3 regions of the Variovorax sp. V116 genome follow, and region 2 is predicted to be linked to each of the others. Evidence: predicted binding sites of a transcription regulator. Region 2 holds the regulator's gene; each other region holds the start of a gene.

Region 1 (10,024 bases), 830 kb from region 2:
CAAACGGGCGGCGATGCGGGTCTAGAATTTTTTCGTTCTGACATCCATTGCCAAAGGAGTTTCCATGAAGAAGTCATCGTCCGTCCTGCTCGCTTCGTTGATCGCCGCTGCCGCACTCGTGGCCTGCGGAAAGAAAGAGGACGCCGCGCCGGCGGTTGTGACACCCCCGCCCGCCCCGGTGACCGAACCGGCCCCGCCGCCGCCCGCCGCCGCACCGGCCCCGTCGACCAGCACCGATCCGTCGGCCGCAACCACGCCTTCGCCGGGTGCATCCTCGGCGCTGGACGCCGCCAATGCCGCGACCGAGGCCGCCAAGAAGAACGAAGCGCCGAAGCAATAGACCCGGGTGTTCGTTCACCCAGCAAAAAGCCGCCTGGTGGCGGCTTTTTGCATGGGGGCGCGCAACAGCAACGCCGCGCGATCACACGTCCAGCCAGGGCGAGCCTTCCGACGCACTGGCCGTGAGCATCTCGGCCTCGTGCCCGCCGAGGGCTTCGGCCATCAGGCGCCGCACGATGTCGGGACGGTTGTTCTGCTCGCTCAGATGGGCCGCGACCACGTGGCGCAGGCCGTCGTGGCGCACCGCGCGTGCGATTTCCGCGGCCGCATCGTTCGACAGGTGTCCGTGCCTGCCGCCAACGCGCAGCTTCAGGAAGGCCGGATAGGCCGAATTGGCGAGCAGTTCGCTGTCGTGGTTGAACTCGAGCAGCAGCGCATGCACGCCGCTCAGGCGGGCCAGCACATGCGCGGTGGCATGGCCGAGGTCGGTCAGCACGCCCAGCGTGCGCGCGCCGTCGGAGCAGCGAAGCTGCAGCGGCTCGCGCGCATCGTGCGGCACGGTGAAAGGCCGCACCGCGATGTCGCCGACCGCAAACTCGGCATCGTCCCGCGCCAGGTTGAGCCGGCCTTCGAAATCGCGGGCCCCGGTGGCCAGCCAGGTGCCTTCGCTCATCCAGACGGGAATGCGGCTGCGCCGCGACAGCGAGTGGGCGCAGCCGATGTGGTCGCCGTGCTCGTGGGTGATGAAGACCGCGTCGATGTCGCCGGCTTCGAGGCCGGCCTTGGCAAGCCGAATATCGAGTTGCCGCAGGCCGAAGCCGCAGTCGACCAGGAGCCGCGAAGTGCGCCCGCCGCTGGTGGATTCCACCAGCGCGGCGTTGCCCGTGCTGCCGCTGCCGAGGCTTCGGAAGCGGAGCATGCGGCTTACTTCAGGTCGTCGGCGATGACCTGGACGATGCGCTGCGCGTTCGCCGAGGTTTCGGGCGCGCCGTTCGCGTTCAGCACCGAGACCGTGGTGCTCTCGCCCTGGCCGCCCTTCACGAGGATGCGGAACTTGATCGGTGCTTCGTTCTTCTCGGAGCTGCCGAACAGCTTGCCGAAGAAGCCGGGCTCCTTCTTGTCGGGGTTCGGGGTCACGTAGCGCACGTAGTAGATGCCGGCGCTGCGGTCGCGGTCCTCCACGGTGAAGCCGGTGCGGTCGAGCGCCAGGCCCACGCGGCGCCATGCGCGGTCGAAACCTTCGTTGATCTGCACGACCGGCTGGCCGCTCACGTTGGCGACGGTCGCGGTCTTGGAGGGCGCCGTGGTGGCGGCCAGGATCTTCGACTGCTCTTGCGTCACGCCGAGCTTGACCATCAGGCGGCGCAGGAACTCGGTCTCGAGCTCAGGATCGCTCGGACGCGGCTGCCACACGGTCTGGTCCTGGCGGCTGTTGTTGTAGACCTCCTGCATGCCGCGGTGGCTGATGAAGATCTCGGTGCCCGTGGGCGTGCGCTCCAGGCGCGTGCGGAAGCGGTCGAGCTCGCCGGTCGAGTAGACCGAGTCGACCAGCTTGCCCAGCGTGCCGCGGATGATGTCCTGCGGCAGCTTGGCGCGGTTCTCGGCCCAGTCGGTTTCCATGATGCCGAGGTTGCGCTGCTCGGTGGTCAGGAGGAAGCCGCTTTCCTGCCAGAAGTCCTTCACCGGATCCCAGAGCTGGTCGGGCGAGCGGTTGATGACGATCCAGCGCTGCGTGCCCGAGCGCTCCATGCGCACGTCGCCGATGTTGGCCACCGCGGTGGGAATGCCCGGCGCATTGGCGGCACCGGCCTGGTAGGCGTTGGCCGTGACCGCACCGCCCGGCACCGCATAGCGGTTCTCGCGCGAGAGCTGCGACAGGTCGGGCGGGACTTCGAGCGTCGGGGCCTTGCCGGCGCTCTTGTAGTCGATCTTGTCGCTCTCGAGAACGGAGCAGGCGGCGAGGCTGACAACGAGGGTGGCCAGCAATGCAGCTCGCGAAATGTGCGAAAGGTTCTTCAACGTCGTCTTCCTTGTTGGAATGGGTTCGGTCAATCTGTGGGCCGCTTTGCCCGCACTCTCTGAGCACGGTTCAGGCAAAAGGTTGCGTAACCTCGATGCGGCAGGGGAAAGCGATGGGAGGTGTCGGGAAGAAAAGCGGGGAGGGTCAGCCCTTGAGCAGGCCGGTGGCGCGCAAGGCAGCCTCGACCACGGGCCGGTTCGTTTCCGCCAGCTCGGTGAGCGGCAGCCGCAATGCGCCGCCGCACAGCCCGAGCCTGGACATGGCCCACTTCAGCGGGATCGGGTTGGGCTCCACGAACAGGTGGCGGTGCAGCGGCATCAGCTCGAACTGGATCTGCATCGCGCGGCGTACATCGCCTGCGATGGCCGCCACGCACAGCTCGTGCATCTTGCGCGGCGCGATGTTGGCCGTGACGCTGATGTTGCCCTGGCCGCCGCAGAGCATGAGGGCGACTGCAGTGGGGTCGTCGCCCGAATAGACGGCAAAGTTCTTGGGCAGGTCGCGGATGAGCCACTGCGCGCGCTCGATGTTGCCGGTGGCTTCCTTGATGCCGATGATGCCCGGCACCTGCGCGAGGCGCAGCACGGTGTCGTGCGCCATATCGGCCACGGTGCGGCCCGGCACGTTGTACAGCACGGTGGGCAGGTCGCCCACGGCTTCGGCGATGGCCTTGAAGTGCTGGTACTGGCCTTCCTGCGTCGGCTTGTTGTAGTAGGGCACGACCTGCAGCTGCGAATCGGCGCCCACGCCCTTGGCGAACTTGGCGAGCTCGATGGCTTCCTTGGTCGAGTTGGCGCCGCAGCCGGCCATCACGGGCACGCGGCCCTTGGCCTGCTCGACCGCCACGCGGATGATCTCGCAATGCTCTTCCACGTCGACCGTGGGCGATTCGCCGGTGGTGCCGACCACGCCGAGGCAATCGGTGCCTTCGTCGATGTGCCAGTCGATCAGCCGGCGAAGGGCGGGGTAGTCGACACTGCCGTCGTCGTGCATCGGCGTGGCGAGAGCGACGATGCTGCCTGTCAGTTGCTCCAAGGGGAATCTCTCTGTCGGGTGGACGAAAGCGCCGATTCTACTGACTCCGGCATTCCCGGAAACGGCCGCCCCGGCGGGCTCAGTTTCCCTGCAGCAGATGGCGCGGGGGCTGGCCGGCGTCGGCATTGCCGGCGCGGATGGCCGCGATGCGCTGCACGAAGCGCGCCGGTTCGGCAACAAAGCCGTCCTCGTAGGCCACCACGCGCAAATCCTTGCATGCGGCCAGCAGTTCGCCGGGCTGCAGCAGGAAGTCGGGGCGCGAGGGCTTGCCCACCGTCTCGTTGCCGGCCGCGAAGGTTTCGTACAGAAGCACGCCGCCGGGGGCGACCGCGGCCACGATGTCCGCCATGCGCGGGCGCCACAGGTAGTTGGTGACGACCACCGCGCCGAAGGCCTGGCCCGCGAACGGCCAGGGGCCGGCCTCGATGTCGGCGACCAGCACGCGGCCGAAGGCGCCCGCGGCCTCGGCGGCTTCCGCCGAGCGGTCCACGCCCGTCGCCGCATGCCCGCGCGCCGCGAACCACCGCATGTGCCGCCCATGGCCGCAGGCCACGTCGAGCACGGTGGCCCCAGGGGCGAGCAGGTGCGACCACCGCACGATCCATCCCGACGGCTCCGGTCCGCCATGCGAAGGCGCTACATCTTTCATAGCAATCAGAAACAAGACCAGACCTGGTCGACCAGCGTGACCAGGAAATCCGGGTGCACGTAGAGCGCAAAGACGCCGCCCAGCGCCGCCAGCGCGGCGGCCAGCCAGCCGGCGTGCACGAGGCGGTGGCGCATCTGCGGAGTCATGGGGCCATTGTCCACGGCCAGGGTCAGCCGGGCATGGCGGCCGGCCGGCCGCCGCGCGCGATGGCGCTTTCCTTCACCGGCAGGTTGATCAGCGCCGCGAACACGCCCAGCGCGATCGCGATGTACCAGACGATGTCGTAGCTGCCCGTGGTGTCGTACAGGTAGCCGCCCAGCCAGACGCCGATGAACGAGCCGACCTGGTGGCTCAGGAACACGAAGCCGCTGAGCATCGACAGGTGCGCCACGCCGAAGATGCCCGCGATGATCGCGTTGGTGGCGGGTACCGTCGACAGCCAGAGAAAGCCCATGGCCGCCGAGAACACGTACACGCTGAGCGGCGAAATGGGCGCCAGGAGGAACAGCGCGATCGAGACCGCCCGCGCAAAGTAGATGGCCGCCAGGATCTTGCGCTTGGCCAGCTTCTGGCCCAGCAGCCCGACCGTGTAGGTGCCGAACACGTTGAAGAGCCCGATCAGCGCCAGCGCGTAGCCCGCCACCTCGGCTGGCAGGCGCTGGTCGCGCAGGTAGGTCGGCATGTGGATGCCGATGAAGGCGAGCTGGAAGCCGCAGACGAAATACCCCGCCATCAGCAGCCCGAAGCTCGGGTAGCGGAAGGCCTCGCCCACCGCCTGCAGCACCGACTGGTCACGGTGCCCGGCGAGCGCGCCGCGCTGCGGTTCGCGCAGGCCGAAGGCCAGCGGCATGATCACCAGCGCCAGCATCGCCACCGCCGCAAGCGCGCTCTGCCAGCCCAGCTGCCTGATCAAGAGCCCCTCGATCGGCGCCAAAAGGAACTGCCCGAAGGAGCCGGCCGCCGCCGCCACGCCCATGGCCCAGGAGCGCCGCTCGGCCGGGATCTGGCGCCCGATCACGCCGTAGACGACCGCATAGGTGGTGCCGGCTTGCGCCGCGCCGATCAGCACGCCGGCGCTCAGCGTGAACAGCAGCGGCGTGGGCGAATACGCCATGCCCAGCAGGCCCAGCGCATAGAAGGCCGTGCCGGCGATCAGCACCCGGAAGGCGCCGAAGCGATCCGCCACCATGCCCGCGAACACGCCGAAGATGCCCCACGACAGGTTCTGCACGGCCAGCGCGAACGAGAAGGTCTGGCGGCTCCAGTCCTGCGCCTGCGTGATCGGCTGCAGCCAGAGGCCGAAGCCGTGGCGGATGCCCATGGAGAGCGTGACGATCATGGCGCCGCAGATCAGCACCTGCTTGATCGAGAGAGTGGGAGAAGAGGCTTGCATGGCGTCGAATGTAGCGACTGGCCACTTTGGCAGGTGCGCTGGCGGCCAAGGCCATTGATGATTTGTGGCGCCGGCTTTGATGCGCAACAGGCATCAAAGCCCGCGCCCTGCCGTGAACGCGCCGCGTGCCTGTATGGGTATCCAGTTGTTTGGCGGCGACTGACTACAATCCGCCCCCATGGCGACTCCCCCCAAGACTCCCCCCAGTTCATCGTCCGCGTCCTCCGGGTACTCGGAAGGCTCCATCCGCGTGCTCAAGGGCCTGGAGCCCGTGAAGCAGCGCCCGGGCATGTACACCCGGACCGACAACCCGCTGCACGTCATCCAGGAAGTGCTCGACAACGCCGCCGACGAGGCGCTGGCGGGCCACGGCAAGAAGATCAAGGTCACGCTGCATGCCGACAACTCGGTCAGCGTCGAGGACGACGGCCGCGGCATTCCCTTCGGCCTGCATCCTGAAGAAAAAGCCCCCGTGGTCGAACTGGTCTACACCCGGCTGCACGCCGGCGGCAAGTTCGACAAGGGCTCGGGCGGCGCCTACAGCTTCTCGGGCGGCCTGCACGGCGTGGGCGTGTCGGTGACCAACGCGCTGTCGAAGCGGCTCGAAGTCACGACCCACCGCGAAGGCTCGGTCGCCAGGCTGGCCTTCAGCGGCGGCGACGTGATCGAGCCGCTGCAGGTGCGCAAGCTCGAAGCCGGCGAGCGCAAGCAGGGCACCACCGTGCGCGCCTGGCCCGACGCCAAGTATTTCGAGACCGCCGCGCTGCCGATGGCCGAGCTCACCCACCTCTTGCGCAGCAAGGCCGTGCTGATGCCGGGCGTGAGCGTCACGCTCACGGTCGAGAAGACCAAGGAAACCCAGCAGTGGCTCTACAAGGGCGGCCTGAGCGACTACCTGATGCAGACGCTCAACGGCGACCCCGTGATCCCGCTGTTCGAAGGCAGCGGCCACGCCGACAAGAACGCCGACAACTTCGCCGAGGGCGAGGGCGCCGACTGGTGCGTGGCCTTCACCGAAGACGGCCAGCCGGTGCGCGAGAGCTACGTCAACCTGATTCCCACCAGCGCCGGCGGCACGCACGAGAGCGGCCTGCGCGACGGCCTGTTCACCGCGGTGAAGGGCTTCATCGAGCTGCACTCGCTGCTGCCCAAGGGCGTGAAGCTGCTGCCCGAGGACGTGTTCGCACGCGCCTCGTACGTGCTGAGCGCCAAGGTGCTCGACCCCCAGTTCCAGGGCCAGATCAAGGAACGCCTCAATTCGCGCGATGCCGTGCGCCTGGTGTCGAGCTTCGTGCGACCGGCGCTCGAGCTCTGGCTCAACCAGCACGTCGACTACGGCCGCAGGCTTGCCGAGCTGGCCATCAAGGCCGCGCAGACGCGCCAGCGCGCCGGCCAGAAGGTCGAGAAGCGCAAGGGCTCCGGCGTGGCCGTGCTGCCCGGCAAGCTGACCGATTGCGAGAGCAAGGACATCAGCCACAACGAAGTCTTCCTGGTCGAGGGCGACTCCGCCGGCGGCAGCGCCAAGATGGGCCGCGACAAGGAAAGCCAGGCCATCCTGCCGCTGCGCGGCAAGGTGCTCAACACCTGGGAAGTGGAGCGCGACCGGCTGTTCGCCAACACCGAAATCCACGACATCTCGGTGGCCGTGGGCGTCGATCCGCACGGCCCCACCGATTCGCCCGACATGAGCGGCCTGCGCTACGGCAAGATCTGCATCCTCTCGGATGCCGACGTGGACGGCTCGCACATCCAGGTGCTGCTGCTCACGCTGTTCTTCCGCCACTTTCCGAAACTCATCGAAGCCGGCCACGTGTATGTCGCAAAGCCGCCGCTGTTCCGCGTCGATGCGCCTGCGCGCGGCAAGAAGCCGGCCTCCAAGGTCTATGCGCTCGACGAGGGCGAACTCACGGCCACGCTCGACAAATTGCGTAAAGATGGCGTGCGCGAAGGCGCCTGGAGCATCAGCCGCTTCAAGGGCCTGGGCGAAATGAGCGCGGAACAATTGTGGGAAACCACGCTCAATTCCGATACCCGACGCCTGATGAAGGTGCAATTGGGGCGCTTCGACTTCAGCTCCACCCAGGGCGAGATCACCAAGCTCATGGGCAAGGGCGAGGCAGCCGCCCGGCGCGAACTGATGGAACTGCGCGCCGACGATGTCGACATCGATGTTTGACCACCCTCGTGAAAATTCCAGATTTCATGCGTCCGTTGCTCCTGGCCCTGCTGCTGTGCGCGCAGCAGGGGCTCGCGCACGCCGCTGACGTCTACGGCTACATCGACAGCAAGGGCGTGGCGCACTTCGCGTCGGAAAAGATCGACGAGCGCTACCAGGTCTTCTTTCGCCGCGGCCAGAGCTTCGACACCGCGCAGGGCCTGGCGCCGTTCGCGCGCGGCGGGCGCAAGCTCGATGGAAAGGTGCCGCAGGCCTCGCAAACCCTGCTGGCGCTGTTCGAAGCCTCGCCAAGCTACAAGACCGCCAAGGCCGCGCTGCGCGATGCGTCGAACAAGCATTCGATCGACTACGAACTGCTGCAGGCACTGATCGCCACCGAATCGGGCTTCGATGCCCAGGCCGTTTCGCCCAAGGGCGCGATGGGGCTCATGCAACTCATGCCGGCCACCGCGCAGCGCTACGGCGTCGCAGCCGACAAGCGCAGCACCATCGAGAAGAAGCTGTTCGACCCGCGCATCAACATTGCCGCGGGCTCGCGCTACCTGCGCGACCTGATCGCCATGTTCCCGGGCCAGATCGAGCTGGCGCTCGCTGCCTACAACGCGGGCGAGGGCGCGGTGCAGCGCGCGGGCAACAAGATCCCCAACTACAAGGAAACGCAGAACTACGTGCAGACCGTGCTGCAGCTCTACGCCTACCTCAAGCCGTCGGCCGGGGGCTCGGCCATGGCGGGCGGCGGCGCGCGCGGCGGCAAGGCGCCGGGGCGCATCCGCATGGAACTCACGGTGCCCAAGGGCGGTGCCCTGGGCCGCGGCAACATGCCGCCCGATTCGCCGGGCGCCATGCCGGCCATGCCCGATGCGCCCGAGCCATCGGCGGTGCCGGACAGCGGCCCGGACGCTCCGGTGTCCTGATGGCCCGCCCCGCCTTTCCCCGCCGATGAAGGAGCCCTTCTTCATGCACCGCCGAAGCTTCGTCCTTGCGACCGCCGCCTGTGCGGTGGCCGGGGCCGCGCGCGCGCAGCACGCGGCCACCCACGACACGCTGCCGCCGGCGCCTTCGTCGAAGGAGCCCTATGCGCGGCTGCAGGGCGGCGTTCCGCACCACATGACGCCCGAGCAGGAAGCACAGCGCGTCACCGACAGCCCCGCACCGGCCGGCCCGCAGGGGCGCTGGGAGCAGCGCGCGGCCTTGCCCATTCCGCGCAGCGAGATGGCCTGGGCCACTGCGGCGCAAGGGCGGATGCACGTGGTCGGCGGCTATGGCGAGGGCGCGGTCAACCGCGACTACCACCACATCTACGACCCCAAGGCCGACGGCTGGCTCGACGGCGCACCGCTGCCGCGCGGCGCCAACCACGTGGCGGTGGCGGCCGATGGCGACCGGATCTACGCCCTGGGCGGGTTCGTCGAGCAGAACCGCCGCTCCGACACCAACGCCTACGTGTACGAGATCGCAGCCAACCGCTGGAGCGCCATCGCGCCGCTGCCGCGACCGCGCGGCGCCGCGGCCGCGGTGATGCAGGGCGGCGTGCTGCACCTGATCGGCGGCGCCTCCGAGCCTGCGGCCGAACGCGCGAGCGTGGGCTGGCACGAGGTCTACGACCCCAAGGCGGACCGCTGGTCCTCCGCCAAGCCGCTGCCCGGTGCGCGCGACCACGTGGGCTGCGTGGCGCACGGCGGCCAGATCCACGTGATCGGCGGGCGCTTCAACACCTTCGAATACAACACCGACCTGCACCACGTCTACCTGCCCGCGCGCGACACCTGGGAGCTGCGTGCGCCGCTGCCCACGGCGCGCTCGGGCCACGGCCTCGTGGTGTACCGCGGCCGCTTCTTCGCGATGGGCGGGGAGGGCGGCTTCCTGGTGGGCGGCGTGCCGCGCCAGGCCAGGGTGTTCGGCCAGATGGAGAGCTACGATCCCGTGGCCGACAGCTGGCAGCGCCATGCCCCGATGCCCACGCCGCGCCATGCGGTGGGCGCCGCGGTGATCGGCGACTGGATCTACGTGGCCGGCGGCGGCGCGGTGCTCGGCGGCGCCGTGCAGTCCGCAGTGCACGAGGCTTTCACACTAGGCTGAACGCGCAAGCGCACGGCCCGCAACTGTTTTTCTTTCTCTCTTCTCCATGGACGACTCCCAACCTCCGCTCGATCTCCAGGGTCCCACCGACGGCGACACCACCCTCACACTGGCCGACTACGCACAGACCGCCTACCTCGAATACGCGCTCAGCGTGGTCAAGGGCCGCGCGCTGCCCGACGTGTCCGACGGCCAGAAGCCGGTGCAGCGGCGCATCCTGTATTCGATGTCGCGCATGGGCCTGGGCTTCGGCGGCGCCAACGGCACCGTGGGCGCCAAGCCGGTCAAGAGCGCGCGCGTGGTCGGCGACGTGCTCGGCCGCTTCCACCCGCACAGCGACCAGGCCGCCTACGACGCGCTGGTGCGCATGGCGCAGGATTTTTCGCAGCGCTA
Region 2 (10,024 bases):
ACCGGCGAACCTGCAGCGCGCCGGGGTTCACGATGTTGGTGGGGTTGCCCTTGATGAAGCTCACGACATTGTCGAAAGCCTGGCCGAAATAGCTTTCGTAGCTGTCCTGCTCGACATAGCCGATGTGCGGCGTGCAGATGCAGTTCTCCAGCCGCAGCAGCGCATGGCCCTGCAGCGGCGGCTCGCTCTCGAACACGTCGACCGCCGCCAGTCCGGGCCGGCCGCGGTTGAGCGCAGCAAGCAGCGCATCGGCCTCGACCAGTTCGGCGCGCGAGGTGTTGACGAAGAGCGCGGTCGGCTTCATGCGCGAAAGATCCTCGAGCTTGACCAGACCGGTGGTTTCCTCGTTGAGCCGCAGATGCACCGACAGCACGTCGGCCGCGGCGAAGAACTCGTGGCGGTTCTGCGCCACCTGGAAGCCGTCGGAGCGTGCCTTGGCACAGCTTGCCTCGCGCCCCCAGATCACCACCTGCATGCCGAAGGCCTGTCCGTAGCGCGCCACCAGCTGGCCGATGCGGCCGTAGCCCCAGATGCAGAGCGTCTTGCCCTTGAGCACCGAGCCCAGCCCGAAATTGGGCGGCATGGAGGCCGACTTGAGCCCCGATTGCTGCCAGGCCCCGTGCTTGAGGTTGCTGATGTACTGCGGCAGGCGGCGCATGGCCGCCATGATCAGTGCCCAGGTCAGCTCGGCAGGCGCCTGCGGCGAGCCGGTGCCCTCGGCCACCGCCACGCCGCGCTCCGTGCAGGCCGTGACATCGATATGGCCGCCCACGCGCCCGGTCTGCGAAATGAGCTTGAGCTTGGGGAGCTTTTCGATCAGCTGGCGAGAGATGTGGGTGCGCTCGCGGATCAGCACGATCACGTCGGCATCCTTCAGCCGCACCGAGAGCTGCCCGATGCCCTTGACCGTGTTGGTGTAGACCTTGGCTGCATACGCGTCCAGCTTGGCGGCGCAGCGCAGCTTGCGCACGGCGTCCTGGTAATCGTCGAGGATCACAATGTTCATGGCGTGCCATTGTGCCTCGCAGCATTGGCATGGCGCGCGTGTGAACGTTTGGATACCCACCCCGGGTAGCGGTCACCGGGGGTGCACGGGTTCAGTGCAGCTGGGTGGAGCGGGGCGAGGGGCTGATGGCTTCCATCGCCTCGAGTGCCGCCAGCCGGTCGAGCTCGGCGCAGACATCGGCCATGCGGCCCGAGATCACCATGCGGTTGGTGCTGCGTTTGTCGCCTTGGCGGCCGTCGACCACCCGGATGACGCGCAGCGGCCGCACGGGCGCCGGCGCTGCGCTGGGCGCTGCCGCCTGCGCGCGGGCCGTGCAGGCCGGCCGGACCGCGACGTAGCGCAACCCGGCGGATGTGCCGGCGGCGTCGCGACGGGCCGGGCGGCGCGCTGGCAGCAGCCGGCTTGCAAGCGATTGCAGCGGCATCCACAAATCAGCGATGGCGAGGAGGGCGATTCCCATGTGAACTCCAAAAAAGTCTGAGGTTGAACACAGGCAGGATTTCTTTGAATGGACGCAACAGGGTGATGGCGACAAAGCGCCATACGCCCGCCACCTGTTGCGGCCGGATGGGGTGCAGGCCGCGCGGCCTACATCAGCATGGTGTTGCGGATGAGGCCCACCGCCAGGCCTTCGATCTCGAAGGGCTCGCCGGGCTGGACCACGATGGTCGGGTAGTCGGGGTTTTCAGCGTGCAGCTCGATGACCTGCTTGTTGCGCTTGAGGCGCTTGACCGTGACCTCGTCGCCCAGGCGTGCCACCACGATCTGGCCGTTGCGCGCCTCCTTGGTGGCCTGGACCGCGAGCAGGTCGCCGTCCATGATGCCGGCATCGCGCATGGACATGCCGCGCACCTTGAGCAGGTAGTCGGGCTGGCGCTGGAACAGCGTGTTCTCGACGTAGTAGGTCTGGTCGACGTGCTCTTGCGCGAGGATTGGCGAGCCCGCCGCCACACGGCCGATGAGGGGCAGCGCGAGCTGCGACATGCCGGGCAGCGAGAGGGAGAACTGGCCGCCTTCGCGGTGGCGCGACTCGTTGAGCGAACGCAGCGCGTCGCCCTTGAGCCGGATGCCGCGCGAAGTGCCGCTCACGAGTTCGATCACGCCCTTGCGGGCCAGGGCCTGCAGGTGCTCCTCGGCGGCATTGGCCGACTTGAAACCCAGCTCATTGGCGATTTCGGCCCGCGTAGGCGGCGCGCCGGTACGGGCGATGGCGCTCTGGATCAAGTCCAGGATCTGCTGCTGGCGGGCGGTAAGCTTCACGGCGAACTGCATATGTGGTTCCTTGCGGCACTGGCTGAATATCCAGTACCTGTATTTTTAACCAGTTTTTAAAAGTTGGCAACCCATGGTTAATTCCCTTTCCTCCGGCCTGCGGCGCATCGTGGTCCTGGGCACCGGCGGCACCATCGCAGGCCGGGCCGCGAGCGGTGCCGACAACATCGGCTACACCGCCGGAGAAGTGGGTGTGGCGGACCTGCTCGGCGGCATCGATGCGCCCGCAGGGCTGGCGCTCGTGGCGGAGCAGGTGGCGCAGCTCGACAGCAAGGACATGGCTTTCGACGTCTGGCTGCAGCTCGCCAGGCGCTGCGCCTCCTGGCTGGCCGAGGCCGACGTGGCGGGCGTGGTGATCACGCACGGCACCGACACCATCGAGGAAACGGCTTTCTTCCTCCAGGCGGTGCTTGCGGCCGGCAAGCCCGTGGTGCTGACCTGCGCCATGCGCCCGGCCAGTTCGCTTTCGCCCGACGGTCCGCAGAACCTGCGCGATGCCATCGCCGTGGCGGCCACGCCGGCGGCGCACGGCGTGACGGTGGTCTGCGCGGGTGCCATCCACGGCGCGCTCGATGTGCAGAAGGTGCACACCTACCGCCCCGACGCGTTTTCATCGGGCGATGCCGGGCCGGTCGGCTATGTGGAAGAGGGGGCAGTGCGGCGCCTGCGCGACTGGCCGCAGCCGATGGGCGCGGTCCCGAAAATTCCTGAGCCAAAGGCAGGCGCGGCGGTGCGCTGGCCCCGGGTCGAGATCGTCACCAGCCATGCGGGTGCAAGCGGCGCGCTCGTCGACCTGCTGCTGCAGGAGCGGGCATCGGGCGTTGCCGAGCCGGTTCGCGGGCTGGTCGTGGCCGCGACCGGCAATGGCACGGTGCACCATGCGCTGGAGGCTGCGGCGCTGCGGGCTCAGGATGCCGGCGTGGCGGTGCTGCGTGCCACCCGCTGCGCAAACGGACGCATCCTGCCGAAGTCCGGCGATCCGCTGCGGGACGCCGGTGCGCTCACGCCCGTCAAGGCGCGCATCGCGCTGATGCTGGAACTGATGGAAACGGTGGCCGCCTGAACGGCGGCCGCGCGCAGCCGACGAGATTCAGCTGCTGAGGGCCGCGAGTGCGCGCTGCTTGATCTCTTCGACGCTGCCCACGCCCTGGATGGCGCGGTACTTCGGCGCCGAGGCCGGATCGGCCTTGGCCCAGGCCGAGTAGTAGTCGACCAGCGGACGCGTCTGCTGGCTGTAGACCTCGAGCCGCTTGCGCACGGTTTCTTCCTCGTCGTCCTTGCGCTGGATCAGGTCTTCGCCCGTGATGTCGTCCTTGCCTTCGACCTTGGGCGGATTGAACTTGACGTGGTAGGTACGGCCCGACGCAGGATGCGAGCGGCGGCCGCTCATGCGTTCGATGATGTCGCTGAACGGCACGTCGATTTCGAGCACGTAGTCGAGCTTGACGCCGGCCGCCTTCATGGCGTCGGCCTGCGGAATGGTGCGCGGGAAGCCGTCGAACAGGAAACCGCCGGCGCAATCGGGCTGCGCGATGCGTTCCTTCACAAGGTTGATGATCAGGTCGTCGCTCACGAGCCCGCCGGACTCCATGACGGCCTTGGCCTGCTGCCCGAGCGGGGTGCCGGCCTTGACGGCGGCGCGCAGCATGTCGCCGGTCGAAATCTGAGGAATGCCGTATTTCTGGCAGATGAAGGCTGCTTGCGTGCCTTTGCCCGCCCCGGGCGCGCCCAGCAAAATTAGTCTCATGGTGTCCTCGGAGGGTTCTTCGATCTTGTGTCGCGCCCAGCGTCAGCCCGGGAGCGGGGCAAGGCGGAATTGCGTCGAGGATAGCATGCGACAGCGTGAAGAATTTCCGCTGCCGCCCTCGCAGCAGCGCACTTTTTCAGCGCGCCGGATCGGCGGCGAAGACCGCGCGCACGCGCTCGAGGTCTGCGGGAGTATCGACGCCAGGCCCCGGCGCGACATGGCTGACGTGCACCGCGATGCGATGCCCGTGCCACAGCGCGCGCAGTTGTTCGAGCGCTTCGGTGGCCTCGACGGGTGCGGGTGCCAGCGAAGGAAAGCTGCGCACGAAGCCGGCGCGGTAGCCATAGATGCCGATGTGCCGCAGCGGCGCCGGTGCGGGCAGCACGGAAGGCGGCGCACCGTTGGCGGAACCGTCGCGCCACCACGGAATGGGCGCGCGGCTGAAGTACAGCGCATTGCCCTGCGCATCGAGCACCGCCTTCACCACGTTCGGGTTCAGGAAGTCGTCGAGCGAGTCGATCTCGTGGGCCGCGGTGCTCATGGCGGCTTCCGGGTGGGCGGCCAGCGCGGAGGCCACGGCGTCGATGAGCGCAGGGTCGATCAGCGGCTCGTCGCCCTGGACATTGACGATGATGTCGCTGCCGTCCAGCCCCAGTTGCTCGCAGGCTTCGGCCAGGCGGTCGGAGCCGCTCGGGTGGTCCTGGCGGGTCAGGATGGCTTCCACGCCATGCCTTGCGCAGGCCTCGACGATGGCCGCGTCGTCGCCCGCCACCACCACGCGCGCGGCGCCGGATTGGCTGGCACGCCGGGCCACGCGCACCACCATGGGCAGGCCGGCAATGTCGGCCAGCGGCTTGTTGGGCAGCCGCGTCGAAGCCAGCCGGGCCGGCACCAGGACGGTGAAGCTCACAGCCCCAGCTCTTCGTCGGACAGGGTGCGGGCCTCGTTCTCGAGCAGCACGGGGATGCCGTCGCGCACCGGATAGGCCAGGCGTGCGCTGCGCGAGCAGAGCTCCTGCTTCTCCGGGTTCCAGGTCAGCGGGCCCTTGGTGACGGGGCAGACGAGCAGTTCAAGCAGCTTGGTATCCATCGAGCGATGATAGCTTTGCGTCGAGCGCCGCGAAGAATTCCGGCGAGGGTGCGAAGTCCAGCGGCACCGCCAGCGCGTCGGGGGCCCTGGGCCACAGCTTGACGGCATCTTTTTCGGTGCAGACGAGGCGCTGCCCGGTGCCGGCGGGGCGCTGCCAGCCTTCGAAATCGTAGTGGTCCGGCAGGGCGATCGTCTCGGCAAGCGTCAGCCCGCGTGCCCGCAGCATGCCGAAGAACGCTTCGGGCCGCGCAATGGCCGCCAGCGCGATCAGCGGTTCGCCGGCGAGAGCGTCGAGTGGCGTGCGTCTGCCGTCGCTCGCCACGGCGTCGCGCGCGAGCGAACGGGTGGCGGTGTAGCCGCCCTTGAAGGCGGGACGTTCCCCGCTGTGGAGCACCAGGTCGCACGGGCGCGGCCAGCGCTCGCGCAGCGGACCCGCGGGCAGCCGCCAGCCGTTGCCCACGCCGCGGTCGTCGAACACGCAGATCTCGATGTCGCGCGCCAGCGCCAGGTGCTGCAGCCCGTCGTCGCTCACGATGACCTGCGTGGCCGGGTGCCGGGCGAGCAGGGCGCGCGCGGCCTCGATGCGGCGCCGCGCCACGAACACCGGTACGCCGGTGGCGCGGCGAATCAGCAGCGGTTCATCGCCGACATCATGGGCGTTGCTCTCGGCGAGCACTTCGCGGCAGTCGCCGGTGCGGCGGCCGTAGCCGCGCGACACCACGCCAACCTGTAGCCCGCGGGCCTGCAGGTGCCGCACGACCGCCATCACGACCGGCGTCTTGCCCGCGCCGCCGGCAACCACGTTGCCAACCACGATCACCGGCACCGGGACGCGTTCGGTCGTGCGCCATCCCATCCGGTAGAGCCAGCGCCGCAGCCCGAAAAGCGCCGCGTAGAGCAGCGACAGGGGCCACAGCAGGCAAGCCAGCGCGCCGCGATGCAGCCAGGCGCGCTGCAGCCGCGAGGCCGGCACAGCGATCGGGCCGGTCGTGCCGATGGTGCTGCGGCCCTGCGACGGCACTCAGTGCCCTGCTTGCTGCGCCGAAGACTGGGCTGCGAACGTGATCTGCACCAGTCCCACGCGGCGAGCGGCTTCCATCACCGTGATCACAGCCTGGTGCGGGCTGCTGGCGTCGGCGCTGATGATGACCACGCTGTCCTTGCCGCCCGTGGCGGCCGCGCCCAGTGCGGCGGCCACGGTGTCCACGTTGCGGTCGGCCACCGGCTTCTTGTTGATCGAGTAGCGGCCGTCGGCGGAGACCGCCACGATCACCTCCTTGGGATAGTCGCGCTGCGAATCCACGTCCGCCGTCGGCAGCCGAAGCTGCATTTCGGTGAACTTGCTGTAGGTGGTCGACAGCATCAGGAAGATCAGGATGACCAGCAGCACGTCGATGAACGGGATCAGGTTGATCTCCGGCTCGTCGCGCGCACCGTGGCGAAACTGCATGCGGCCGCGGCTCATGGCAAGCCTCCGCGAGGCGGCGTGGCGCAGGCAGTTGCAAGCGATGCGAAGCCCATCATTTGCGCAATGCGTTCAAATGGCGCGCGAAGCGCTCGCCCGACAGTTCGAGGTTCAGCAGGTATTCGTCGACCCGGCTGCGGAAATAGCGCCAGAAGATCAGCGTCGGAATGGCCACGATCAGGCCGAAAGCCGTGTTGTACAGCGCAATCGAAATGCCGTGCGCCAACTGCGCGGGGTTCCCGGAGCCCACCGCGCCGCTGCCGGGCGACTGCGAGCCGAAGATCTCGATCATGCCGATGACCGTGCCCAACAGGCCGAGCAGCGGTGCCGCCGATGCAATGGTGGCCAGCGCCGGCAGGTAGCGTTCCAGCTTGTGCGCCACGGTGCGGCCCGAGGCCTCCATGGCGGCGCGCAGGTCGTCCTCGGTGCAGCGCGGATTGGCGTTGAGCGCCCGCAGGCCGGCGGCCAGCACCTGGCCGAGCATCGAATTGCGTTCGAGCTTGGTCACCACGTCGGGCCCCGGCACGGAACCGTGCGACACGGTGATGGCTTCGTCGAGCAGCTTGGGCGGCAGGACCCTCACGGTCTTGAGGCTTGTGAAACGTTCGATAACCAAGGCGAGCGCAATGATCGAACAGGCGAGCAATGGCCAAATCGGCCAGCCCGCGGCAACTATGATGGAAAACAAGGAATCCTCCGGCCCCGTAGACTGCAAATGCGCGGCGATTATCCACCGAGGCCACCATCGCCACGCGGCTTGTTTGCATGTCAGCGAAGACGCACAGATTCTGTGGATAACTTTGTGATTAACCCGCTGCGCAAGTTGTCCGGACCCGCATGGGACGGGCCTCCCGCTAGATCGATTGAATTTTGAGCAGTTCTTTTTCCAATGAAATCAACAGCTTGCACGACAAACCGTGCACCTGTTCCGTGCCCGGACCGCGGCACCAAGGCGGGGCAACCCACTGTGGAAGAGTGGCCGCCGGCCGCGCGGGTGTCCTGTGAACCTGCGTGACTCGAATCCAACGCCGGGCCCGCGGATCTGGGCTGTGGGCGCGCTGTGCCGGGCGGTGGCCGACGCGCTCGATGCGCGCTTCAACCCGGTCGCGGTGCGCGGCGAGATTTCCGGCTTCTCGCGCGCGTCGAGCGGACATTGTTACTTCGCGCTCAAGGATTCGTCCGGCCAGCTGCGCTGCGCGATGTTCCGGCGCGCCGCGGGCCTGCTCGATTTTTCGCCGCGCGACGGCGACCAGGTCGAAGTGCGCGGGCGGCTCGCGGTGTACGAACCGCGCGGCGACCTGCAACTGGTGGTCGAAAGCCTGCAGCGCGCCGGCCAGGGCGCGCTGTTCGAGCAATTCCTGCAGCGCAAGGCGCGGCTCGAGGCCGAAGGGCTCTTCGATCCGGAGCGCAAGCGGGCGCTGCCGGTCATGCCGCGCGCGGTCGGCCTCGTCACCTCGCTCGGCGCCGCGGCGCTGCACGACGTGGTCACGGCGCTGCGGCGCCGCGTGCCGCACATTCCCGTGGTGCTGGCGCCGGCGGCGGTGCAGGGCGCCAACGCGCCGGCGGAACTCGTGCGCGCGCTGCAATCGCTGTACGCACTGGAACCGGCCGTCGACGTGATCCTGCTGGTGCGCGGCGGCGGCTCCATCGAGGATCTCTGGGCGTTCAATGATGAAGCCCTGGCGCGCACCATCGTCCAAAGCCCGGTTCCGCTGATCTGCGGCGTCGGCCACGAAACCGACTTCACCATCGCCGACTTCTGCGCCGACCTGCGCGCGCCCACGCCCACGGCCGCGGCGGAGCTCGTCAGCGCGCCCCAGGCGATGTGGCTCGGTGCGATCGATCTGCTGGATGAACGGCTCGACAGCGCACTGGGTGCGCGCCTCGATGTACTGGGGCAGCGCCTCGACCAGGCGGCAGCGCGCCTGGGCCGGCCCTCCGGGCTGGTGGCGCGCCAGCAGCTGCGGCTCGCGCATCATTCGCAGCGGCTGCGCTATGCGCTGCTGTCCAGGGCCGAGCGCCTGGCCCAGGTGCCGCGCGCGATTGCTGCCGATTTTCCGCTCAGGCTCGAGCGCGCGATGGCGCAGCGGCGCGAGCGGCTGGAACGCGTCGCCCTGCGCCTGCGGCTGCTCGATCCTGCGCTGGTGCTCCAGCGCGGCTATGCCTGGCTCACCGATCCCGACGGCCGCGCGATCGTCAGCGCCAAGAAGCTGAGCCCGGGCGATGCCGTGGTCGCGCGGCTCGCCGATGGTTCGGTCGACCTGGCCGTCGTGCCCGGCAAAACGGGAACGCGTCCGACGCCGGGCGCGTAATTCCTTTCTAGAATCCTTTATTCCCCACAACCAACCCACGAGAAAAAACCATGGAACATGTGCTCCCACCCCTGCCATACGCCCTTGACGCGCTGGCACCCGAGTACTCGAAGGAGACCCTCGAGTACCACTACGGCAAGCACCACAATGCCTACGTGGTGAACCTCAACAACCTGCAAAAGGGCACCGAGTTCGAGTCGATGCCTCTCGAGGACATCGTCAAGAAGTCCAGCGGCGGCATCTACAACAACGCCGCCCAGATCTGGAACCACACCTTCTTCTGGAGCTGCATGAAGCCCCAGGGCGGCGGTGCCCCCACGGGCGCGCTGGCCAAGGCCATCGATGCCAAGTGGGGCAACTACGACGCCTTCAAGGAAGCCTTCGTGAAGTCGGCCGTGGGCAACTTCGGCTCGGGCTGGACCTGGCTGGTGAAGAAGGCCGACGGCTCGGTGGACATCGTGAACATGGGTGCCGCGGGCACGCCGCTGACCACCGGCGACACCCCGGTGCTGACGGTGGACGTCTGGGAGCACGCCTACTACATCGACTACCGCAACCTGCGCCCCAAGTTCGTCGAGACCTTCCTGGCCAAGCTGGTGAACTGGGACTTCGCGGCCAAGAACTTCGGCTGAAGAGCCGGGTTCTCCCAATGAGAAAGCCGACCCTCGGGTCGGCTTTTTCGTGGGCTGGCGTCAGGCGGGCGCTCAGCGCTTCGAAGCGGCGAACAGCTCGCCGCCGAGCTTGGCGCCCTTCTTGATGTTCTTCTTGGCGAACCAGCCTTGGTTCATCTCGAGCACGAAGCGCACCGGCTCCTCGGAGCAGTGGGAGTTCTCGGTCATGGGCTGCATGTCGGCCAGGTTGACGATGCGGCCATCGTCCGCCACGAAGGCGGCGGTCAGCGGCAGCAGCGTGTTGCGCATCCAGAAGCACTGGGTGGCCGGCTGGTCGAAAACGAAGATCATGCCTTCGGCCTGCGGCATCTCCTTGCGGAACATCAGGCCGATTTCCCGCTGGCGGGGCGTCTGCGCGACCTGCGCATCGATCTTGTACAGGCCAACGGACAACTGCGTGCGTTGCAGATCGGTCTGGGGCTGCTGCTGGGCCTGCGCGGATCCCATCAGGGCAGCGGCAAG
Region 3 (10,024 bases), 2.1 Mb from region 2:
ATCTTCGCGCGGCCGCTGCATCCCTACACGCAGGCGCTGCTGGCATCCACGCCCGGCCTCAGCAGCCAGCGCATCGTGCTCAAGGGTGAGCTGCCGTCGCCGCTCGATCCGCCCACGGGCTGCGTCTTCAACACGCGCTGCCCGCACGCGACGCAGCGCTGCCGCGAGGAGCGGCCGCTGCTGCGCGCGCTCGACGAGCGCCTGGTGGCCTGCCACTACGCGGAGAAATTCCTCGATGGCACGCCGCCGGTCAGCGCCGATGTGCCCTTGTCCCCGCCGTTCGCCGCGCCTCTGGCGGCGAACCCCTAGTTCACTTCCACCGTGTCCCAAGGAGTTGCCATGAAGAAGACCACCCAGCCATCCGTTTTGCGCCGCTCGCCCAGGCTTGGCGCGCTGCTCGCGCCGGCGGCGCTCGCCGTACTCGCACTGGGCGCGGGCGCCGTGTCCGCCAAGACGCTGGTCTATTGCTCGGAGGGCAGTCCCGAGAACTTCTATCCGGGCGTGAACACCACCGGCACCTCGTTCGACGTGACCACGCAGGTGTACAACACCATTGTCGAGTTCGAGCGCGGCGGCACCAAGGTCGTGCCGGGCCTGGCTGAAAAATGGGACATCTCGGCCGATGGCACGGTCTACACCTTCCACCTGCGCAAGGGCGTCAAGTGGCACAGCACCAGCAAGAGCTTCAAGCCCACGCGCGACTTCAACGCCGACGACTTCATCTTCATGCTCGAGCGGCAGTGGAAGGAGAGCGACCCCTTCTTCAAGGTCACGAGCCAGAACCACTCCTACTTCAACGACATGGGCATGCCCAAGCTCCTGAAGTCGGTGGACCGCATCGACGACCTGACCGTGAAGATCACGCTCAACCAGGCCGAGGCGCCGTTCCTTGCCAACCTGGCCATGCAGTACGCGGGCATCCAGTCGAAGGAATACGCCATTGCAATGCTGAAGGCCGGCACGCCCGAGAAGGTCGACCAGGACCCGATCGGCACCGGCCCGTTCTACCTCGTGCAATACCAGAAGGACGCGGTCATCCGCTTCAAGGCCTTCCCGCAGTACTGGGGCGGCAAGGCGAAGATCGACGACCTCGTGTTCGCGATCACGCCCGACGCCTCGGTGCGCTGGGCCAAGCTGCAGAAGGGCGAATGCCACGTCATGCCGTATCCGAATCCGGCCGATCTCGACGCGATCCGCAAGGACCCGAACGTGCAGGTGCTCGAGCAGCCCGGCCTCAACGTGGGCTACCTTTCGTACAACACCACCAAGAAGCCCTTCGACGACGTGCGCGTGCGCAAGGCCATCAACATGGCGATCAACAAGAAGGCGATCATCGACGGCGTGTACCTGTCGACCGGCGTGGCCGCGAAGAACCCGATCCCGCCGACCATGTGGTCCTACAACGACGCGGTCAAGGACGATCCCTACGACCCCGAAGCCGCCAGGAAGCTGCTGGCGCAGGCCGGCTTTCCCGATGGCTTCTCGACCGACCTGTGGGCCATGCCGGTGCAGCGGCCCTACAACCCGAATGCCAAGCGCATCGCCGAGCTGATGCAGGCCGACCTGGCCAAGATCAACGTCAAAGCCGAGATCAAGAGCTTCGAGTGGGGCGAGTACCGCAAGCGCCTGCAGGCCGGCGAGCACCAGATGGGCATGCTCGGCTGGACCGGCGACAACGGCGATCCCGACAACTTCCTCTACACGCTGCTGGGCTGCGCCTCGGCCAAGTCGGCCAGCGGCAGCAACATCTCCAAGTTCTGCTACCAGCCCTACGAAGACCTCGTGCTCAAGGCCAAGAGCGCGACCAAGCAGGCCGAGCGCGATGCGCTGTACAAGAAGGCGCAAGTCATCTTCAAGGAGCAGGCGCCCTGGTTCACCATCGCGCACGCGGTGCAGCTGAAGCCGGTGCGCAAGGAGGTGGTCGACTTCAAGCTCAGCCCCTTCGGCCGCCACACCTTCTACGGCGTGGACATCAAGTAGCCGATGAACGCACCCGTTGCCATCGTCGCGGCGATGCACGAGGAGCTGGGCGCGCTGCTCGCGCAGATGCCGGACGAGCAGCGCGTGCGCGCCGCGGGCCGCGACTTCTGGGTCGGCCACCTGCACGGCCAGCCGGTGGTGGCCGTGCTGTCGCGCATCGGCAAGGTCGCGGCGGCGGTCACGGCCGCGGTGCTGCTCGAGCGCTTCGGCGTGCGCGCGATCGTGTTCACGGGCGTGGCAGGCGGGCTCGCGCCGGGCGTGGACGTTGGCGACGTGGTGGTCGCCACGCAGCTGCTGCAGCACGACCTCGACGCCTCGCCGATCTTCCCGAAGTACGAAGTGCCGCTCATGGGCCTTTCGCGCTTTGCGGCCGATGCCTCGATCGGCGATGCGCTGGCGGCCGTGGCCGAAGCCGCGCTGCGCGATCCGGCGGCGCTGGTGGGGCAGGCGGCCGCCGATGAATTCGGCCTCCGGTCGCCGAAGGTGCACCGCGGCCTGCTGGTGAGCGGCGACCGCTTCGTCTCGACGGCCGCCGAGAGCGCTGCCTTGCGGCGCAGCCTGCCCGATGCGCTCGCAGTCGAGATGGAAGGCGCGGCGGTCGCGCAGGTGTGCCACGACTACGGCGTGCCGTTCGCGGCCATGCGCACCATCTCGGACCGAGCCGACGACGCCGCGCATGGCGACTTCGCGCGCTTCGTCGCCGAGGTGGCGAGCCGCTACAGCCTGGCCTTGGTCGATGCGTGGCTGGCCACGCTGCCTTCTTGCGGAATGCCGGCCGCTACTTGAGCCAGCCGCGCCGGCGGAAGTACCACATCGGCACCAGCGCGCTTGCCGCCATCAAGGCCAGCGCATACGGATAGCCCAGCGACCAGTCGAGCTCGGGCATCAGCTTGAAGTTCATGCCGTAGATGCTCGCGATCAGCGTGGGCGGCAGCAGCGCCACGCTGGCCACCGAGAAGATCTTGATGGTCTTGTTCTGGTTGATGTTGATGAAACCGACGGTCGCATCCATCAGGAAGTTGATCTTGTCGAACAGGAAGGCCGTGTGGTTGTCCAGCGATTCGATGTCGCGCAGGATCTGCCGCGCCTCCTCGAACTGCTCGGCGTTGAGCATGCGGCTGCGCATCATGAAGCTCACGGCGCGGCGCGTGTCCATCACGTTGCGGCGGATGCGGCCGTTCAAGTCTTCCTGGCGCGCGATGGCGCCCAGCACCTCGCCGGCCAGCTCGTCGCTGACGTTGCCTTCGAGCACCTTCTTGCCCGCGATCTCGAGCTCGTCGTAGATGTTCTCGAGCGTGTCGGCCGAATATTCCGCGTCGGCGTCGAACAGCTTGAGCAGCACTTCCTTGGCGTCTTCGATGAGGCCCGGCGCGCGGCGCGCACGCATGCGCAGCAGCCGGAACACCGGCACGTCCTCGTCGTGGATCGAGAACAGCACGCCGCGGCTGCGAAGCTCGGTGTTGTGCTGGTTCAGGATGAAGGCCACGCGCACCGACCGCGGGTCTTCGTCGTCATCGATCAGGAAGTCGGAGCGGATGTGCAGCTCGCCGTTGTCTTCTTCATAGAAGCGGGCCGACTCCTCGATGTCCTCGTCCATCGCGTCTTCGGGAATCGAGAGGCCGTAGTACTGCTTGATCCAGCGCTTTTCCTCGAGCGTGGGCGATTCGAGGTCGACCCAGATCGGCTGGAACTTGGAAAGCTCCTCGAGCGCCTCGATCTCTTCCTGGACAAGGCGGCCGTTGGCAAGCGTAAAGATATTGAGCATGGGCTCACTCCCGTGAAATGGCTGAGGCGATGGGGCGAGGGGAGGGGTGCTTTCAATCCCCGGGCCCGGGCGTCAGGACGCGGGAGTTGAAAGCTGCCGAGACGGTGCGGTTTCCATGATGCGGTCTCCAGTTGCAGCGAGCGGCGATTATGTCATCGGCCATGTGACGGCAGGCCCTCCGATCTGGATGGACATACAGTAAAGTCGCGGGCATGCAGACCGCTGCGCTCCCCGCTTTTTCCGCCACCGGTGCCACCCAGGCCGAGCGCCTGGCCGCGGCGCTCTCGGCGCTCAACGACGAGCAGCGCGCCGCCGTCGAGCACGGCGTCGGCACGCTGACGGCCGGGCGCGACGAGCGGCCGCTGCTGGTGATCGCCGGTGCGGGCTCGGGCAAGACCAGCACGCTGGCGCACCGGGTGGCGCACCTCATCGCCGGCGGCGTCGATCCGCAGCGCCTGCTGCTTCTGACCTTCTCGCGCCGCGCGGCGCAGGAAATGGAGCGCCGCGCGGGCCAGGTGCTGGCGCGCGTGCTCGGGCTCAAGTCCGACAAGCCGCCCGCGCTGCCCTGGGCCGGCACTTTCCACGGCATCGGCGCGCGGCTGCTGCGCGAATACGCCGCGCACATCGGCCTCGACGACCACTTCACCATCCACGACCGCGGCGACGCCGAGGACCTGATGGGCCTCGTGCGCCACGAACTCGGCCTGTCGTCGAGCCTGAACCGCTTTCCGCGCAAGGGCACCTGCCTTTCGATCTATTCGCGCTGCGTCAACACGCGCGCCCCGCTGGCCGAGGTGCTGGCCGAGGCCTTTCCGTGGTGCGCCGAATGGGAAGCCGAACTCAAGCGCCTGTTTGGCGCCTACGTCGAGGCCAAGCAGCAGCAGAACGTGCTCGACTACGACGACCTGCTGCTCTACTGGGCCGGCATGGTGGCCGAGCCCGCGCTGGCGGCGCTGGTTGGCGAGCGCTTCGACCAGGTGCTGGTCGACGAATACCAGGACACCAACCTGCTGCAGGCCTCGATCCTGCGGGCGCTGAAGCCCGACGGCCGCGGCGTGACGGTGGTGGGCGACGATGCGCAGTCGATCTACTCGTTTCGCGGCGCAACGGTGCGTAACATCCTCGACTTTCCGTCGCAGTTCTCGCAGGCTGCGCGCGTGGTCACGCTGGAGCGCAACTACCGCTCGACCCAGCCGATTCTCGATGTCTCGAACCGGGTCATTGCACAGGCGGCCGAGCGGCATGCCAAGACGCTCTGGACCGACAAGCCCTCCGCCGGCCGGCCGCAGCTGGTGCTGGTGCCTGACGAGGCGCAGCAGGCCGTCTGGGTGGCCGACAAGGTGCTGGCGCACCGCGAGGGCGGCCTCGCGCTCAAGTCGCAGGCGGTGCTGTTCCGTGCCGCCACGCACAGCGCGCCGCTCGAGCTCGAACTGGCGCGCCGCAACATCCCGTTCGTGAAGTACGGCGGCCTCAAGTTTCTCGAGGCCTCGCATGTGAAGGATCTGCTCGCGGTGCTGCGCTTCGCCGAAAACCCGCGCGGCCGCATGGCGGGTTTCCGCGTCACGCAGCTCATCCCGGGCATCGGGCCGGCCACGGGCGCGCGGCTGCTCGATGCCATGGACCAGGCCGCCGATCCGGCGGCGGCGGTGCGCGAATTCGTGCCGCCCTCGGCCGCCCGCGCGGAATGGGCGGTCTTTGCCGAAGCCTATGCCGCGCTGTGCGCGCCCTCGCTGCCGTGGCCGGCCGATGTGGAACTGGCGGTGCGCTGGTATTTGCCGCACCTGGACCGGCTCTACGACGACCCCTCCGGCGTGCGGCGCGGCGACGTCGAGCAGCTGGCGCGGCTGGCCTCGGGCTACGGCTCGCGCGAGCGCTTCCTGACCGAACTCACGCTCGATCCGCCCGAAGCCACCAGCGACAAGCCGGGTCCGCCCTCGCTCGACGAGGACTACCTCATTCTTTCGACCATCCACTCGGCCAAGGGGCAGGAGTGGAATTCGGTGCACGTGCTCAACGTGGTCGACGGCTGCCTGCCGGCCGACGTGGCGCAGAGCGCGCACGAACTCGAGGAGGAGCGGCGGCTGCTCTACGTGGCGATGACGCGGGCGCGCGACCACCTGCATCTTCTGGTGCCGCAGCGCTTCTACGTGACGCAGCAGGCCGTGCGCGGCGACCGGCACCTGTATGCCAACCGCACGCGCTTCATTTCCGAATCGGATCTTGCGGGCTTCGAGCAGCAGACCTGGCCGCCGCCGCCGGCGCGCCCGCCCGCAGTGCCGCCGCCGGCCGCGGTGATCGACCTGCGCAACCGCATGCGCGCGGCCTGGAACTGAGCCGGCCGGCCCTTCGCCCGGCAGGGTCACCGCTGGTGACGCACTGAAACACTTGCTGCCAAAGTGCCGCATCGGCGGGCCTGCATGCGCGGGCCGCTATGGAATCGCTAGCGTGAGCAGCGCATGGTCCGCCGGCGTCCGCCACCCGGAGAAGTCTGCTATTGCAATACCGTGACAGCTTGGGCATAGTGAATCGACCGTTCCCTCTTTTCTCTTCTTCCCCTTTTCTCCCCCAACCCCATATCTGTTTCGCCGGCCACGCCCCATCCCGGAGCGGGGCCATTTTCCCAACCGTCAATTCTCAGGAGGTCATTCATGAATTTGACGATCAGCGGTCATCACCTCGACGTCACACCTGCCTTGCGCACCTACGTCACGAGCAAGCTGGACCGGATCACACGGCACTTCGACCAGGTGGTCGATGTGAAGGTGCTCCTCACGGTGGAAAAGCAGAAGGAAAAGGAACGCCGCCAAAGGGCGGAGTGCAACATTCACGTCAAGGGTAACGACATGTTCGCGGAGTCGAGCCACGCTGATCTCTATGCTGCGGTCGATGAACTGGTCGACAAGCTCGACCGCCAGGTGGTGCGCCACAAGGACCGCCTGCAGGACCACCATCACGCCGCCCCCAAGCGCGTGATGTAGCAGGCCACGGGCCAGAGGGCTGCAGCCCCTGCCGAGCCGCCTGCGGGCGGCTTTTTGCTGCCTGTTGCTGTTACCGGCGCTGACAAGGCTGCGAGGCCTCCGGGCAACATGTAGCCAAAAAGTAAGTAACGGGAGTGGGGGTTTTTACCAAGCGGGTGCATAATCGCCCCCGCCCTTCCCCCACCATGAATCGCCTCGCGTCCATCCTGCCGCCCGCTCAAGTGCTTGTGAGCGTTGACGCTACCAGCAAGAAACGTGCTTTCGAAGAAGCCGGCTTGCTGTTCGAGAGCCTTCACGGCCTCGGCCGCGCGCTCATCACCGACAGCCTGTTCGCACGCGAACGCCTCGGCTCCACCGGGCTCGGGCACGGGGTGGCCATTCCGCACGGCCGCATCAAGGGTCTCAAGGCCCCCATGGCCGCGGTCTTCCAGCTGGCCAACCCGATCGGCTTCGACGCGCCGGACGAGCAGCCCGTCGGGCTCCTGATCTTCCTGCTGGTGCCCGAGGCGGCCACCCAGAAGCACCTTGAAATCCTCTCCGAGATCGCCGAGCTGCTGAGCGACGCCAACCTGCGCGAGCAGATCAAGTCGAGCACCGACGCGGCCGAACTGCACGGACTCATTGCCGGCTGGCAGTCGACGCAAGTCGCCTGAAGTGCCTGCCCAGAGGCTCCCGCGGCCCTGCCGGGCCGGTTCCGCGGTATTCTGGCCGGCCTCCAACTAGGCGCGCAGCGCCATTTCCCTACGCATGAAGCCGACCGTCATCAGTGCCGACGCCATGTTCGAGGAATTCCGCGGGTCGCTCCGCTGGGAATGGCTCGCCGGGCTCGGGGCGTCAGAGCGCCAGTTCGACCCTGAAGTCATCAGCCGGGCCCAATCGGCGGCCGATCTGGTCGGTTACCTCAATTACATCCATCCGTACCGCGTGCAGATCCTGGGCGCGCGCGAAGTGGCCTACCTGACGCGCGGCAGCCAGGAAGACTGCGCCCGGCGCATCGCCCGCATCGTCACGCTGGAGCCGCCCATGCTGGTGCTGGCCGACGGCCAGGCCGCGCCGGACGAGCTGCTATCGATTTGCGAGCGCGCCCAGCTGCCGCTGTTCGCCACCCGCGAGTCGTCGGCCTTCGTGATCGACCTGCTGCGGGCCTACCTGTCCAAGCATTTCGCGGAACGCACCTCGATGCACGGGGTGTTCATGGACATCCTGGGCATGGGGGTCATGATCACCGGCGAATCGGGGCTCGGAAAGAGCGAGCTCGGGCTGGAGCTGATCTCGCGCGGCAACGGCCTGGTGGCCGACGACGCGGTCGACCTGTTCCGCATCAACCAGAACACCATCGAGGGCCGCTGCCCCGACCTGCTGCTGAACCTGCTGGAGGTGCGCGGCATCGGCCTTCTGGACATCCGCGCGATCTTCGGCGAGACGGCGGTGCGGCGGAAGATGCGGCTCAAGCTGATCGTGCACCTGGTGCGGCGCGACAGCTTCGAGCGCGACTACGAGCGCATGCCCTCGGCGCCGCTCACGCAGGACGTGCTGGGCATTCCGGTGCGCAAGGTCATCATCCAGGTGGTGGCCGGGCGCAACATCGCCGTGCTGGTGGAAGCCGCCGTGCGCAACTCGATCCTGCAGCTGCGCGGCATCGACACCTATGCCGATTTCGTGGCGCGCCACCACAAGGCGATGGAAAGCGGGCGCGACGGGGACTGAACGGCTACCTTTTGTTTACGCAGTCGCCGCACAGGCCGTAGAGCGACATCGCGTGGTCCTGCAGGATCCAGCCCTTGTCCTTGGAGATCATCTGCTGGCGGCGCTCGATCTCGGCGTCGTAGAACTCCTCGACCTTGCCGCACGAGGTGCAGATCAGGTGGTCGTGGTGGGTGCCTTCGTTGAGCTCGTAGACCGCCTTGCCGCTTTCGAAATGGCTGCGCTCGAGGATGCCGGCCTGCTCGAACTGCGTCAGCACGCGGTAGACGGTGGCCAGGCCGATGTCGGAGTGCTCGTTCAGGAGCACGCGGAAAACATCTTCGGCCGTCATGTGGCGCTGGCTGCCGGTCTGGAAGATCTCGAGGATCTTCAGGCGTGGCAGAGTGGCCTTGAGGCCGGTGTTCTTGAGTTCGTCGATATTGGCCATGATGGTTCCTGCGCCCTGGGCTGCAGACAGGCCCCAAAAAGGGCCAGCCGCTACAATGGCCGATCATATCGCTACCCCCTTTTTTCCTCCCATGCCTGCCATTCTCCAACGCCGTCCCTGGCTGCTGGCCGCGGCCGTCGCCGCGACCTTCTGCCTCGGTGCCTGCAGCGGCTTCAGCGATCGCACGCGTGGTGCGCTGACGGCCATCACGCCCTACAAGGTCGAAGTGGTCCAGGGCAATTTCGTGTCGAAGGAACAGGTCGAGGCGCTCAAGCCCGGCATGTCGCGCCAGCAGGTGCGCGAAATCCTCGGCACCTCGCTTCTGACCGACGTCTTCCACAAGGACCGCTGGGACTACGTCTTCACGATCAGGCGCCAGGGCGTCGATCCCCAGGAGCGCCGCCTGACCGTCTTCTTCAACGGCGAATTGCTCGACCGCTTCGAGGGCGACCCGATGCCCAGCGAGGAAGAATTCGTCGCCACGCTGGACACCCGCAAGAAGAGCGGCAAGGTGCCGCCGCTCGAGGCGTCGGAAGAAGAGCTCAAGAAATTCGCCCCCAAGGACGACGGCAAGAAGGCCGATGCCACCGCCACGGCCACCAGCCTGCCGCCGCTTCCCGCCGCATACCCCCCGCTCGAAGCCGCGCGCTGAGCACGCGCCAAACACAGGGCGAGGGCGGGCGCACCCGCCGGGTCAGGCGGGGCGTGCCGGTTTCCATGCCAATTTCGAAGGCTGAATCCGCGTGACTGAATCCATTTCCACTTCTTCGTCCCTTTCCGAGTCTTCCACGCCCCCCCTGCGGCGCATCGCGATCGCAGGCGCCTCGGGCCGCATGGGCCGCATGCTGGTCGAGGCGGTGCGCGAGGCGCCCGATTGCCGGCTGGCCGGCGCGCTCGACATGGCGGGCAGCAACGCCATCGGTGCCGATGCGGCTGCGTTCCTCGGCTTCACGAGCGGCGTGCCGATCGTGGCCGACCTGCGCACCGGCCTCAAGGACGCGCAGGTGCTGATCGACTTCACCCGCCCCGAAGGCACGCTCGCGCACCTGGCTGCCTGCCGCGAACTCGGCGTGCAGGCCGTGATCGGCACCACCGGCTTCAGCGATGCGCAGAAGGCCGAGATCGCCGAGATCGCCAAGGACATCGCGATCATGGTCTCGCCCAACATGA

What was found. Region 2 encodes LexA, which represses DNA repair genes until DNA is damaged. Its sites were predicted from a motif close to ACTGTATNNNNATACAGT; they were not measured.
Region 1: a site for LexA is predicted at 5,505-5,522, ahead of ACAM58_RS16600 (DNA topoisomerase IV subunit B). Genes of this name have one in related genera too.
Region 3: a site for LexA is predicted at 3,928-3,945, ahead of ACAM58_RS02650 (ATP-dependent helicase). Genes of this name have one in related genera too.

The regions. Positions count from the first base shown of each region.
Region 1 is NZ_AP028661.1:3,486,739-3,496,762, reverse strand. Features, by position in the region: gene ACAM58_RS16635 (hypothetical protein) at 65-340, shown strand; gene ACAM58_RS16630 (MBL fold metallo-hydrolase) at 422-1,198, opposite strand; gene bamC (outer membrane protein assembly factor BamC) at 1,204-2,298, opposite strand; gene dapA (4-hydroxy-tetrahydrodipicolinate synthase) at 2,444-3,334, opposite strand; gene ACAM58_RS16615 (class I SAM-dependent methyltransferase) at 3,414-3,983, opposite strand; gene ACAM58_RS16610 (hypothetical protein) at 3,989-4,129, opposite strand; gene ACAM58_RS16605 (MFS transporter) at 4,153-5,376, opposite strand; gene ACAM58_RS16600 (DNA topoisomerase IV subunit B) at 5,555-7,552, shown strand; gene ACAM58_RS16595 (transglycosylase SLT domain-containing protein) at 7,579-8,466, shown strand; gene ACAM58_RS16590 (kelch repeat-containing protein) at 8,510-9,631, shown strand; gene parC (DNA topoisomerase IV subunit A) at 9,678-10,024, shown strand, end outside.
Region 2 is NZ_AP028661.1:2,659,412-2,669,435, forward strand. Features, by position in the region: gene ACAM58_RS12630 (D-2-hydroxyacid dehydrogenase family protein) at 1-1,006, opposite strand, end outside; gene ACAM58_RS12635 (hypothetical protein) at 1,098-1,466, opposite strand; gene lexA (transcriptional repressor LexA) at 1,595-2,278, opposite strand; gene ACAM58_RS12645 (asparaginase) at 2,352-3,341, shown strand; gene adk (adenylate kinase) at 3,369-4,025, opposite strand; gene kdsB (3-deoxy-manno-octulosonate cytidylyltransferase) at 4,162-4,935, opposite strand; gene ACAM58_RS12660 (Trm112 family protein) at 4,932-5,114, opposite strand; gene lpxK (tetraacyldisaccharide 4'-kinase) at 5,095-6,135, opposite strand; gene ACAM58_RS12670 (biopolymer transporter ExbD) at 6,136-6,579, opposite strand; gene ACAM58_RS12675 (MotA/TolQ/ExbB proton channel family protein) at 6,635-7,267, opposite strand; gene xseA (exodeoxyribonuclease VII large subunit) at 7,581-8,891, shown strand; gene ACAM58_RS12685 (superoxide dismutase) at 8,942-9,523, shown strand; gene ACAM58_RS12690 (DUF192 domain-containing protein) at 9,596-10,024, opposite strand, start outside.
Region 3 is NZ_AP028661.1:561,095-571,118, forward strand. Features, by position in the region: partial or broken gene ACAM58_RS02630 (peptide ABC transporter ATP-binding protein) at 1-309, shown strand, start outside; gene ACAM58_RS02635 (ABC transporter substrate-binding protein) at 340-1,980, shown strand; gene ACAM58_RS02640 (5'-methylthioadenosine/adenosylhomocysteine nucleosidase) at 1,984-2,766, shown strand; gene corA (magnesium/cobalt transporter CorA) at 2,759-3,745, opposite strand; gene ACAM58_RS02650 (ATP-dependent helicase) at 3,958-6,078, shown strand; gene raiA (ribosome-associated translation inhibitor RaiA) at 6,394-6,723, shown strand; gene ACAM58_RS02660 (PTS sugar transporter subunit IIA) at 6,909-7,376, shown strand; gene hprK (HPr(Ser) kinase/phosphatase) at 7,471-8,430, shown strand; gene fur (ferric iron uptake transcriptional regulator) at 8,435-8,854, opposite strand; gene ACAM58_RS02675 (outer membrane protein assembly factor BamE) at 8,946-9,506, shown strand; gene dapB (4-hydroxy-tetrahydrodipicolinate reductase) at 9,652-10,024, shown strand, end outside.